DNA from 4 places in the Mesorhizobium sp. B2-4-1 genome. Region 4 is predicted to be linked to each of the others. Evidence: predicted binding sites of a transcription regulator. Region 4 holds the regulator's gene; each other region holds the start of a gene.

Region 1 (3,356 bases), on a different contig from region 4:
ATCAAGGGCAAGAAGGGCGATACAATTGTCGACCAGGACGAATACATCCGCCATGGCGCGACGCTGGATGCCATGACCAAACTGAAGCCGGCCTTCGACAAGGACGGCACTGTGACCGCCGCCAATGCCTCCGGCATCAACGACGGCGCCGCCGGCGCGCTTTTGATGAGCGAAGCGGAAGCTGCCAGGCGGGGCATCACCCCGCTGGCGCGCATCGTCTCCTGGGCGACCGCGGGCGTTGACCCGGCGATCATGGGCACCGGTCCGATTCCCGCCTCGCGAAAAGCGCTGGAAAAGGCCGGCTGGTCGGTCGGCGATCTCGACCTGATCGAGGCCAACGAGGCTTTCGCCGCGCAGGCCTGCGCGGTCAACAAGGACATGGGCTGGGATCCCTCGATCGTCAACGTCAATGGTGGCGCCATCGCCATCGGTCATCCGATCGGCGCCTCTGGCGCGCGCATTTTCAACACGCTGGTCCACGAGATGCGCCGAAGAGGTGCCAAGAAGGGTCTCTCCACCCTGTGCATCGGCGGCGGCATGGGCGTCGCCATGTGCGTCGAAGCGCTCTAAAAGAGAAGTGAATGGGGAGTAGCGAATAGGGAAGAACGGCGTCGGCGCAATGGGATATCTGATCCCTGCTCGTCATTCGCTACTCCCTGTTCACTCTCCCAACCAAAGGGAGGGAGCGCATGACCAAGGTTGCAATCGTCACGGGCGGATCGCGCGGCATCGGCGCGGCAATATCGATGGCGCTGAAGGAAGCCGGCTATTCGGTTGCCGCCAACTACGCCGGCAATGATGAGGCGGCGAGCAAGTTCACGGCCACAACCGGCATCAAGACCTACAAATGGTCGGTCGCCGACTACGACGCCTGCGCCGCCGGCATCAAGCAGGTCGAGGCCGATCTGGGCCCGGTCGCGGTGCTGGTCAACAATGCCGGCATCACGCGCGACGCCATGTTCCACAAGCTGACGCGTGAGCAGTGGAAGGAGGTCATCGACACCAATCTCTCCGGCGTTTTCAACATGACGCATCCGCTGTGGAGCGGCATGCGCGACCGCAAGTTCGGCCGCGTCATCACCATCTCCTCCATCAATGGCCAGAAGGGCCAGGCCGGGCAGGTCAACTACTCCGCGGCCAAGGCCGGCGACATCGGTTTCTCGAAGGCTCTGGCCCAGGAAGGAGCCCGCGCGGGCATCACCGTCAACATCATCTGCCCAGGCTATATCGCCACCGAAATGGTCCGGGCGATCGATGAGAAGGTGCTCAACGAACGCATCATCCCGCTAATCCCGGTCGGGCGCCTCGGCGAGCCGGAGGAGATCGCGCGCTGCGTCGTCTTCCTCGCCTCCGAGGACGCCGGCTTCATCACGGGATCGACCATCACCGCCAATGGCGGCCAGTACTTCGCCTGAGGTCTCGCCGGGCTGCCGGCTTCCCGGTGCCGATTGAAGGAGGGCTCGTTCGCCATCCGCTTCGGATGTCCGTGACGCCGTCCGATGACGGCTGTCGGCCTGCTGTTCCAATCCGGCACGCAAAGGTTAATGGCGGCAGCGGGTATTGTGCAAAACTGCCTGGATAAGCTGTGCATTGTCGGTGGAAAACCTGTGCGCAACACTACATCTTGTCGTGAACAAACAGGGAAAATCCCGACATCGCCGATTCGTCGCCCTTTCGTTCCATGTTTGGCCGCAATGTTAACGAGAGCAGTTGCAATCGCCTATCAAACTGTTAATTTCTATTAAGAAAGTTCAACAATTTCATAAGCTTGGATGAAGCAAGGCGGGCTGCCACACGGCTTTGCCAGCGAAAGTTAACGGCGGCTCTCGCCTAGCATGAAACGGGCCAATTCCGTGATTCAGCATGTGGTAAGGATCATCAGCCAAAACTCCAGATCTAGCCGTGAACAAAACCTGAATCCGGGCGAGTCAGCGATTCGTCGCCGATTCGTTCCAGACTCGTTCCAACCCTCAATCAGCAGCCGAACCGAAGCTCGACGGAGGTGACTTCGAACCGCCAGCGGAACATTCCGCTTTCGCTTCGCGCCTGAAATCCCTATGTGTCGCCTGTCATACGCGCCACCCGAGGCGTGCTCCCGACAATGAGAGGCCAGAAAGCCTTATTTCCGAGCCGATGAACATCCATCCGAAACCCACCGAGCCGCTGATCCTATCGGGTCGCGACGTGACTGCCGTGCTTGGGCCGACCAACACAGGCAAGACCCATCTCGCCATCGAGCGCATGGTGGCGCATGAAAGCGGCATCATCGGCCTGCCGCTCAGGCTCTTGGCGCGAGAGGTCTACACCCGCGTCTGCGAAAAGGTCGGTGCCCACAAGGTGGCGCTCATCACCGGCGAGGAGAAGATCCAGCCGCCAGGCGCCAGATATTCGGTCTGTACCGTCGAAGCCATGCCGCGCGAGACCGATGCCGCCTTCGTCGCCATCGACGAGGTGCAGCTTGCCGGGGACCTCGAGCGCGGCCACATCTTCACCGACCGCATCCTGCATCTGCGCGGCCGCCAGGAGACGCTGCTGCTCGGCGCCGCCACCATGCACGGCATCTTGCAGCGCCTGTTGAAAGGCGTCTCGGTGGTGACACGACCGCGGCTGTCACATCTGGCCTATGCCGGTTCGAAGAAGCTGACCCGCTTGCCCCGGCGCACAGCGATCGTCGCCTTCTCCGCCGACGAGGTCTATGCCATCGCCGAACTGATCCGCCGCCAGCAGGGCGGTGCGGCCGTCGTGCTTGGCGCGCTCTCGCCCCGCACCCGCAACGCCCAGGTGGCGCTGTTTCAGTCGGGCGACGTCGACTATCTCGTCGCCACCGATGCCATCGGCATGGGCCTTAACCTCGATCTCGACCATGTCGCCTTCGCCCAGAACCGCAAGTTCGACGGCTATCAGTATCGCAACCTGACGGCGGCCGAACTTGGCCAGATCGCCGGGCGCGCCGGCCGGCACCTGCGCGACGGCACCTTTGGCGTCACCGGCCAGGTCGACCCGCTGGACGAGGAATTGGTCAAGAAGATCGAAAGCCACGACTTCGACCCCGTGAAGGTTCTGCAGTGGCGCACAGCGCGTTTCAATTTCGCCAGCCTCGACGCGCTGAAGCGCTCGATCGAGACCAATGCCCCGGTGGAAGGCCTGACCCGTGCGCTGCCGGCAGTCGATGCGCAGGCGCTTGAGCACCTGTCGCGTGACGAGGACATCAGGGCGCTCGCCACCGACGCAAGGCGCGTCGCGCTGCTGTGGGAGGCCTGCGCGCTCCCCGACTACCGCAAGATAGCGCCGGCCCAGCACGCCGACCTCATTGCGTCGATCTACATGGACCTCGCCAGGCATGGCCATGTCGACGA
Region 2 (3,356 bases), on a different contig from region 4:
CGCGGTCTCGACGATGCGGATCGCCTCGATCGTCGCCAGCCTGTCCTTGGTCTGGCCGACGAATTCAGGCTCGCGGATGAACACCGACAGCATGCCCGCCGCCGAGATCATGACGTCTTCCGAAGTGACGATCGAGGCGCGCTTGTTGCCGACGAGGTCGGCATAGGCGCGCAGGCCGCGCGTCAAGACGTTGCGGAAGCCGGCCTCGTGGGTGCCGCCTTCGCCGGTCGGGATGGTGTTGCAGTAGGAGTTGATGAAGCCGTCGCCGCCGAACCAGGTCACCGCCCATTCCAGCGAGCCATGGCCGCCTTGCCTGTCGCTCTTGCCGGCGAAGATTTCGCGCGTTACCTGGAATTCGTCGCCGAGCGACGCTTTCAGATAGTCCTTGAGGCCGCCGGGAAAATGGAATTCGGCCTTGGCCGGAGTGGTGTCCTTTTCCTTGATCAGCGAAGGATCGCAGGTCCATCGGATTTCGACGCCGCCGAACAGATAGGCCTTCGAGCGTGTCATGCGGTAGAGCCGCGCTGGCTCGAACGCGGCACCCTTGCCGAAAATCTGCTCGTCGGGATGGAAGCGGGTCCTGGTGCCGCGCCGGTTGTGAACTTCGCCAAGGTGCTCGAGGCCGCTGACCGGGATGCCGCGCGAGAAGCGCTGCCGGTAAAGTTGCCGTCCGCGCGCGACTTCGACTTCGAGATGATCCGACAGTGCGTTGACCACGGAGACGCCGACGCCGTGCAGGCCGCCCGAGGTTTCATAGACCTTGCTATCGAACTTGCCGCCCGAATGCAGTGTCGTCATGATCACTTCGAGCGCTGGCTTCTTGAACTTCGGATGCGGATCGACGGGAATGCCGCGGCCATTGTCGGTGACGGTGAGAAAGCCGTCAGCCGAAAGCTCGACATCGATGAATGTGGCATGGCCGGCAACCGCCTCGTCCATCGAGTTGTCGATAACCTCGGCGAACAGATGGTGCATGGCCTTGTCGTCGGTGCCGCCAATATACATGCCCGGACGGCGCCGCACGGGCTCCAGGCCTTCGAGTACCTCGATATCGGCGGCGCTGTAGCCCTCTGAGCCGTCACGAGACGCCGCCGCCGGACGCTTGGCTGCCGCCTGCACCAGCGGATCGGCCGGACGCGCCGGTGTGCGAACCGGTTGCGGCTGCTTCTCCAGATTGCCGAAAAGATCGTTGTTGTCGTCCATGCCTGCCATAGAGCCCAAGCTGCGAATCACCCGCCGATACTGCCACGCTTTTCAGCGCCAAGCGACGGAGGTTCCTGTTACGTTCGGGGATTAACCCCCTCGTATCCTAAAACCATTCGATAACCAAGCCGGCGGAAATCAGGCGGATAGCCAGCGAGAAGATTCCTGATTCTTTAACAATGCCGCCTAGCGTGAGCCAACATAACAAGAAACTACGGGCATCAGGGGTTTGGGCGTGAGGGGCAAGGCCATAACGATGATCGGCATCGCCGCCGTTTTCGGCGCAATCTCGATCTTTGCCGCGGATTTCTGGGTCAAGCGCCAGGCCAGGGCCGACGCCGAGGAGAAAACCGCGTCGATCGCGGCGCCCGCCGCGCCGACGGTCGAATTCAAGACCATCGTGGTGGCGAATGCACCGTTGCGGTACGGCATGGATCTCGACCGCGCGAAACTCAGCGAAATTCCGTGGCCGCAGGATTCGCTGCCGCAGGGCGCCTTCGCCACCATCGATGGACTGCTCGGGGACGGCAACCGCGTGGTGCTGTCGCCGATCGAGGTCAACGAACCGGTGCTGCTTACAAAGCTGTCCGGCCCGAATGGCCGCGCCACGCTCTCCAACATGCTGACACCCGGCATGCGGGCCGTCACCATCCGCACCGACGAGATCGCGGGCGTCGGCGGCTTCGTCACGCCGGGCGATCGGGTCGATGTCGTGCTGACGCGAGATGCCGGTGAAATCCAGGAAGTGGCCAAGAATGCGCAAGGCGCCGCCGGCTCGACCATCACCTCTGAGATCGTCGTTGCCGACGCGAAGGTGCTGAGCGTCGGGCAGGGCGCCGACGAGCGTCAAACAACCCCGCAGGTGGCCAATTCCATAACCATCGAGGTGACCACCGAAGGCGCGCAGAAAGTGGCGCTGGCCCGCACTGTCGGCACGCTGTCGCTGTCGCTTCGCTCCGCCAGCGAGGGCGGCGACGGCAAGGACGGTGTCACCACCATCTCCTCCTTTGGCGGATCGGTGGCGGGCAAGGCGCAGGCCGCAGCCGGCTCGCTGTTCGACGCCATGGCAAAGGAGCCTGAGAAGCCGAAATTCAAGACGGTCATCGTGACGCGTGGAACGACGGCCGAGGAATATCAGGTTCCTGCGCGGGACCAGAAATAGGAATATCAGGTTCCTGAGTGGGACCAGAGCAGGACCGGTGGGGACCGGACGGGACGGGAACAATGTTGAGGCAACTTCAATATCGAATGACAGGCCGGTTGCACGTCGCGCGGGCCGTGGCGATGGCGGTGACGATGGCGTCGGCCTGCATCTTCGCCGGCCCGGCCAGGGCGGATAACGACATCGTCTATGTCTCGGCGACCAAGAACGCCTCGATCAAGGTCGCCAAGGGCAAGCCAAAGACGATCATGACGAGCGCGGCTTTCTACCAGATCGTCATCGGCGATCCGGAGATCGCCAACGTCAACCCGCTGACCGACAGATCCTTCTATGTGCTGGGCAACAATCTCGGCACCACTGGCATTGCCCTGTTCGACGAGAACAAGCAGCTCGTCGGCACCGTCGACATCGAAGTGACGCTCGATACCGACCAGTTGGCCGACACGATCCGCGCCAGCGTGCCGGACGCCAAGATCAAGGTCGGCTCCGCCAATGGCCGCGTCGTGCTGTCGGGCGAGGCGGATGACGCGGTCGCCGCCGAAAAGGCAAACAAGATCGCTACCCGCTTCTCCGGCAATGAGGAGGTGATCAATTCGGTCAACATCTCGTCCTCACAGCAGGTCCAGCTCAATGTTCGCTTCGTCGAGATCAACCGCCAGGCGGGGCAGGATCTCGGCGCCAAATACAGTGCCAATTTCGCTTATGGCATGGGCGGACGCGACGTTACGATTGCTCCCGGCACCATTGAGCCGGCGGGGACCGGCGAGATCATCGGCAAGCTGCTGTCGAACGGCGTTTCCATCGACATCGCCATCAAGGCACTGGAAGAGCGCGGCCTGGCTCGTCGGCTGGCCGAGCCGAACCTGATCGCCCGGTCCGGCGAGACGGCGAGCTTCCTGGCCGGCGGCGAGTTTCCGATCCCGGTTTCCGAAGACAACGGCAAGATTTCCGTCAGCTACAAGAAGTACGGCGTCAGCCTGGATTTCACGCC
Region 3 (3,356 bases), on a different contig from region 4:
GGAAGGACGCGCGCACCAGGATCGCCATGTCGTTGAGATTGTGCTTCTGGCGCTGATAAGCCTCGATCGTCTCGCCGACGGCGCGTGCTTCCTCCTCGGAATCCCAGGCGGCGTGGACGTTGACCTTGCCATCCTCGGGGTCGTCGCGATCGGTGAACAGCGTCTTGCCGAAGCGACCTTCATTGTGGGCGATGAGGTGCGAAGCGGCGCCGAGGATATGCGCGGTGGAACGATAATTGCGCTCCAGCCGGATGATGGTGGCGCCGGGAAAATCCTTGTCGAAGCGCAGGATGTTGTCGACCTCCGCGCCGCGCCAGCCATAGATCGACTGGTCGTCGTCGCCGACGCAGCAGATGTTTACTTTGTTTTCGCTCACGGGCTGTTCCGCGCCTGCCGGCGCGGGCCCGACCCCTCTTTTCTGCGCGCCTTCGGCGTCGCGGGAGGGGCCTCGCAAAGGCTCGGACGCCCGGTCGGGCTTGCGGCCTTCGGCCGAATGCAAATCCGTAGACGTCGCGCTACGTCCGCTATTTGGCCGCTGCGCCAGGAGCCGCAGCCACATGTATTGCGCGGTGTTGGTGTCCTGGTACTCGTCGACCAGGATGTATCTGAACCGCTTGTGATACTCCTTCAGCACGTCCGGATTGGCGCGGAAGATGCGGATAGGGTGGCAGAGCAGATCGCCGAAATCGCAGGCGTTCAGCGTCTGCAGGCGCTCCTGATAGGCCTTGTAGAGCTCGCGGCCCTTGCCGTTGGCGAAACTACGCGCATCGCCCTCGGCAATGTCGTCCGGGCCTTGCCCCTTGTTCTTCCAGCCGTCGATCATCTGCGCGAACTGCTTGGCCGGCCAGCGCTTGTCGTCGAGGCCCTCGGCCTGGATCAATTGCTTGATCAGCCGCACGACGTCGTCGGTGTCGAGAATGGTGAAGTCGGATTTCAGCCCGGCAAGCTCGGCGTGCCTGCGCAAGAGCTTGACGCCGATCGAGTGGAAGGTGCCGAGCCAGGGCATGCCCTCGACATTGCCTTCGCCGATCAGGATGCCTATGCGCTGCTTCATCTCGCGCGCGGCCTTGTTGGTGAAGGTCACGGCCAGGATCTGCGAGGGAAAGGCTTTTCCGGTCGCCAGGATGTGGGCGATGCGGGTGGTCAAGACGCGCGTCTTGCCGGTGCCGGCGCCGGCCAGCACCAGAACGGGACCTTCGGTGGTTTCCACCGCCAGCCGCTGCTCGGGGTTCAACCCCTTGAGATAGTCGGGCGCGTTGTTGTGGCCGCCGCGGGCAGCCATGGCGCGCGCGGCGATGCCCGACGGGGCGGTGGGCCGCGCATCGGGTTCATCGAAAAAGGGCATGTCTTCGGAAAAGCCGGACATCGCCCCCGAATGTAGTGATTCGGTGGAGAAAGACCAGAACTGTCTACGTTTTGTTCCACTCCTGATTGTTTCCGGCCTGCTTGACAGGCAGGGCGGGTGAGGGAAAGCTGCGCAAAGGGCAGGGAGGGGATCCTGTTGCCCACGGCCGCCTCGAGGCGCGCAACAGTCGAAGGAGTATCATCTTGGCTGTCACCATCACCTCCCTCATTCTCCTCCTCATCGGCCTCGCGCTTGGCGCCGGCGGCATCTGGTTGGCTTCACTGGGAGGCAGCTGGTACTACATCATATCAGGCATCGCCTTCCTCATCGCCGCATGGCTGCTCTACCGGCGCAGATCCACCGCGCTCTGGCTCTACGCCGCGATTGTGCTGGGCACGCTTGCCTGGGCGGTCTGGGAAATCGGCTTCGACTGGTGGGAACTCGGGCCCCGCGGCGGCATCATCGTGCTCGTCGCGCTGTGGCTGCTGACGCCGTGGGCGAGGCGGGGCCTTATTGGTCCCGATGGCCGCGCGCCGCTCATTCTCGCCGTGTTGGCGTCGCTGGCGGTCGCCGGCTATTCAATGACGACCGATCCCAAGGATATTGCCGGCAATCTCGACATCGACAAGGTGACCCCGGCGGCCGATCTCGGCGGCGACATACCTGCCGGCGAATGGCACTTCTACGGCCGCACGCCCTATGGCCAGCGCTATTCGCCGCTCGACCAGATCACGCCGGAGAACGTCGCCAACCTGCAGCCGGCCTGGACTTATCGCACCGGCGACGTGAAAGGTCCCGACGACGTCGGTGAGACCACCTATCAGGTGACGCCGCTGAAGATCGCCGATACGCTCTACATCTGCACGCCGCACAATTTCGCCATCGCCATCGACGCCGCCACGGGCAAGGAGAAGTGGCGCTACGATCCCCAGGTCAAGCTCGACAAGGACCGCCAGCACCAGACCTGCCGCGGCGTCTCCTATTACGCCGATGCCAAGATCGGTGCCGGGCAGCCTTGCGCCGCGCGTGTCTACCTGCCGACTTCGGATGCGCGGCTGATCGCACTCGACGCCGCCAACGGTCAGGTCTGTCAGGCGTTTGCCGAAGGCGGTACGCTGAACCTTCTGACCGGCATGCCTTATCCCAAGTCCGGCTATTACTATTCGACATCGGCGCCGCTGATATCAGGCGACAAGATCGTCGTCGGCGGCGCGGTCAACGACAATTATTCCACGCAGGAGCCCTCCGGCGTCATCCGCGCCTTCGATGCCTCCACGGGCGCGCTGATCTGGAACTGGGATTCCGGCAATCCCGAGCAGACCACGCCGCTAGCGGCAGGCCAGACCTACACCGCCAATTCGCCCAACATGTGGTCGACGCCGAGTGCCGACGAAAAGCTCGGCCTGCTCTACATACCGCTCGGCAACCAGACGCCGGACCAGCTCGGCGCCGGCCGCAGCGCCAATGTCGAGAAATTCTCCTCCTCGATCACCGCGCTCGACCTCAATACGGGGCAATTGAAATGGGTGCGCCAGACCGTGCATCATGACCTTTGGGACATGGATGTGCCGGCGCAGCCGAGCCTTGTCGACATCACCAAGACCGACGGAACGGTCGTGCCGGCGCTGGTCGGGCCGACCAAGCAGGGCGACCTCTACGTGCTCGACCGGCGCACCGGCGAGCCGGTCATCCCGGTCAAGGAAGTGCCGGCGCCCGGCGGCGCCATCGAAGGCGACTACACATCGCCCACGCAGCCGGTGTCGGACCTTTCCTTCAATCCGCCGCCGCTGACCGATGCCGACATGTGGGGCATCACCATGTTCGACCAGCTGGCGTGCCGGATTGCGTTGCACAGGCTGCGCTATGAGGGCCGCTACACGCCGCCATCGCTGCAGGGCACGCTGGTCTATCCCGGCAATTTCGGCGTCTTCAACTGGGGCGGCGTGGCGGTCGATCCGGTCCGGCAGGTGCTGTTCGGCATGCCGACCTATCTCGCCTTCACCTCCAGGCT
Region 4 (3,356 bases):
CCTACCTCGTCATTTCGGGCGTCGTTGTCGCCGCCGAACGCAGCTTCATCATGCTGGCGGTGATGCTGATCGCCGTTCTGTTCGATCGGGCGGCACTCACCATGCGCAATCTGGCTATTTCGGCGATCGCCGTCATCGTGGTGTCGCCGCACGAGGTGGTAGGGCCGAGCTTCCAGATGTCGTTCGCCGCCACCGCGGCCCTGGTCGGCGCCTATGCCGGCTGGTCGGATCGCAAAGCCGACAAAGCGCGGACCCCGCCGCCGCAACGGACCTTGCCTGGCCTGCTGACGCGAAAATTGCTGCTGGCGACAGGTGGGCTGGCGATGACCTCGATTATCGCGGGAAGCGCCACGGCGCTTTTCGCCATCTGGCATTTCCAGCGCGTGTCGCCGCTCAGCCTGTTCGCCAATCTTGCCGTCATGCCGATCGTTTCTGTCGTGATGTTCCTTGCGGTTGCCAGCGCGCTGCTGATGCCGTTCGGGTTCGATGGACCATCCCTTTATCTGATGGGCAAGGGACTGACCGCGATGATCGCCATATCAGGATGGATCTCGCAACGCTCGCCGGTCGACGCGGTCGGGTTGATTTCGCAGCATCCGTCCTTCTGGTGGCGATCGCCCTGGTCATCGCGACGATGGCCACGACATGGCTGCGGCTGGCGGCACTTCCCTTCGCGCTCGCCGGCCTGTTGACCGTCTCGGACACGCGCACGCCGGACGTGCTGATTTCGGAGGATGCCCGCCTGGTGGCGTTGCCGATCGGCGGCGGCGAGCTCGCGATCAACCGGGCGCGCCCGAACGAATTCACCGTCGATAATTGGAAACGCGCGCTGAAGTCCGAAACCATCGTTGCGCCGGAACTGTTCGACAGCGGAGACCGACAGTTCGACATCTTCGATCCCGCGCAACTTCCGGCGGGAGCGCCTTTCTATTGCTTCACGGGCCTGTGCATGGCCCGGCATACCTCGGGGGCGATCATCGCGCAGGTGGAGGATCGCAAGGACGCCTGGAGGGCCTGCTCCTATGCGGATCTGATCGTCATCAACGACCCCGCGGGCTACGATCCCTGCCACAATCCGCTGGTTCTCGTCATCACCAAGCGGCAGCTCGCTCGTAAGGGAAGTGCCGCCGTCTTCTTCGACCAGCAATCGGCGACGGCACCGGCACGGGTCAGCTTTGCCGTCGACAGGCCATATCGGCCTTGGCACGAACAGCGGAAATTCTCACGCGAGGCAAGGGGACTGCCGCCTTACCGCAAACCCGAAAAGCCCACCGCCGACCCCGCTCAGTAGCGCCTGATCAGGCCGACCAGCTTGCCTTGCACCTTGACCCTGTCCGGTCCGAAAATACGTGTTTCATAGGCCGGATTGGCAGCCTCGAGCGCAATCGAAGCACCCTTTCGGCGGAAGCGCTTCAGCGTTGCTTCCTCCTCGTCCACCAGGGCCACGATGATCTCGCCGGGACTTGCGGTGTCGGCATTGCGGATGATGACCGTGTCGCCGTCGAAAATGCCGGCCTCGATCATCGAATCGCCCTTGACCTCCAGCGCATAGTGTTCGCCGCCCATGATCATGTCAGGCGGCACTGAAATGGAATGCGTCTGATGCTGGATGGCGTCGATCGGCACACCCGCTGCGATGCGACCCATGACCGGGATCGACACCGCTGAAACCGCATCGTCGTCATTGCCGGCAGCGGGCAGACGCGAAGACGTCGCCGGCTTGATCTGCCGGCTAGGGCTGCTGCCCTGTCCGAGGCTGCCCTGGATGACGCTCGGGGAGAACTTCTTTGCCGCGTTAAGACCCGGCGCGATCGAGTCCGGCAGGCGCAGCACCTCCAGCGCGCGCGCCCGGTTGGGCAGGCGGCGAATGAAGCCGCGCTCCTCCAACGCCGTGATCAGCCGATGAATTCCCGACTTGGAGGCGAGGTCCAGCGCTTCCTTCATCTCGTCGAAGGACGGCGGAATGCCGCTTTCCTTCAGCCGTTCATGGATGAACATCAAGAGTTCATGTTGCTTGCGCGTGAGCATGGCGGCCCCCAAAGGCATTGCACGAAGGGTCTGGAACCAGAATCAGAAAACAAACCCAGAACAAACACTATCTGTTCCAGTTGTGTTCCGCAACCATTTAAAGTTTAATGAATTTGTTAAGGCGACGGAAACGAAATGCCCTCCCGCAGCCAGCATCCTGCCAGCGCGGTCCGTCGTCAATGCGCTCCCGGGCCCTTTGAAACTATTTTGGTTAATGGCCTGTGGCCCGACCGGTCTCCACTCTTGGCACAAGCCTGCAAGCTGGGTGACCGGCAGGTGCGGGGTGCGTTTGGGCGGATTAAAAACCCCTGCGGCTCGTGAACGAAACGAAACCAAAATGCCAACTTCCTGCGGGAAAACGACGAGGCACCACCACTGGTCGCGATGGGCTGCGTTCGCTCGCTCCTTGCTTCCCGTTCGCTTGACGAAACCGTATAATAATGTACGGTTTTCGAAGAGGAACACCAATGACCACGCCGAAGCAGGCCGCGCGACGCGAACGGATAGAGGAGGCCGCCTATGCGGTGCTCCGGGAAGCCGGCTACAAGAGCGCCTCCCTGCTTGCTATCGCCAAGCGGGCATCGGCCTCGAACGAAACCCTCTACAACTGGTACGGCAACAAGCAGACCCTGTTTCGATCCTTGATCGAAGCCAATGCGGGAGAGGCAAGGAAGCTGCTGGAGGACGCCCTTCACCAGGCGCGCGATCCGCTCGAAACCCTGAACTTGCTCGGGCCAGTCCTGCTGACCCTCGTGACGGGCGACAAGGCGGTGGCGCTCAATCGCGCCGCGGCCGGCGACGTCAACGATACAGGCACGCTTGGCCAATCGATCGCGCAATTCGGCCGCAATGCCATAATGCCGCTTGTTGGCGACCTGCTTCGAACCGCAAGTCGGGCCGGCCTGATCGCCTGTGACGATCCTGCCGAAGCCGCCGACATCTACATCAGTCTTTTGATCGGCGATCTCCAGGTTCGCCGGATCGTTGGGGTGCTCGAGGAACTGCCTCGGGCGGAAATCGAGCAAAGATCGAACCGGGCGTTCACCCTGTTCTTGCGCGTCTATGCGGCCAGCCCTTGCCCGGGCGGCAAAACAGCCGGCCCGTTTCCAGGGCGCTCTTCTCACCGAGGAACATCGCGACCATGAGCAAAATTCCCGATCTCGCAGCGATCGAGGCAATGGACACCGCGGATCCGCTGCGTGCCATGCGTGACCGCTTCACCTTGCCCCAGGGGGTGATCTATCTCGACGGCAATTCGCTGGGCGCCGCTTCGCCCGCCGTGTTCGGCGAGCTGCAGAAGGCCGCCACGCAGGAGTGGGCGCAGGATC

What was found. Region 4 encodes LexA, which represses DNA repair genes until DNA is damaged. Its sites were predicted from a motif close to TGTTCNNNNTGTGTTCNG; they were not measured.
Region 1: FJ949_RS04395 (helicase-related protein) is a predicted target of LexA. The motif match lies at 1,949-1,966, and genes of this name have one in related genera.
Region 2: parE (DNA topoisomerase IV subunit B) is a predicted target of LexA. The motif match lies at 1,273-1,290, and genes of this name have one in related genera.
Region 3: FJ949_RS08925 (UvrD-helicase domain-containing protein) is a predicted target of LexA. The motif match lies at 1,407-1,424, and genes of this name have one in related genera.

Annotation. Positions count from the first base shown of each region.
Region 1 is NZ_VFVN01000001.1:858,663-862,018, reverse strand. It holds gene FJ949_RS04405 (acetyl-CoA C-acetyltransferase) at 1-570, shown strand, start outside; gene phbB (acetoacetyl-CoA reductase) at 690-1,415, shown strand; gene FJ949_RS04395 (helicase-related protein) at 2,134-3,356, shown strand, end outside.
Region 2 is NZ_VFVN01000003.1:608,522-611,877, forward strand. It holds gene parE (DNA topoisomerase IV subunit B) at 1-1,203, opposite strand, end outside; gene cpaB (Flp pilus assembly protein CpaB) at 1,439-2,365, shown strand; gene FJ949_RS11520 (type II and III secretion system protein family protein) at 2,488-3,356, shown strand, end outside.
Region 3 is NZ_VFVN01000003.1:126,068-129,423, forward strand. It holds gene FJ949_RS08925 (UvrD-helicase domain-containing protein) at 1-1,366, opposite strand, end outside; gene FJ949_RS08930 (glucose/quinate/shikimate family membrane-bound PQQ-dependent dehydrogenase) at 1,549-3,356, shown strand, end outside.
Region 4 is NZ_VFVN01000008.1:114,645-118,000, reverse strand. It holds partial or broken gene FJ949_RS20930 (ComEC/Rec2 family competence protein) at 1-1,291, shown strand, start outside; gene lexA (transcriptional repressor LexA) at 1,285-2,028, opposite strand; gene FJ949_RS20920 (TetR/AcrR family transcriptional regulator C-terminal domain-containing protein) at 2,496-3,173, shown strand; gene kynU (kynureninase) at 3,170-3,356, shown strand, end outside.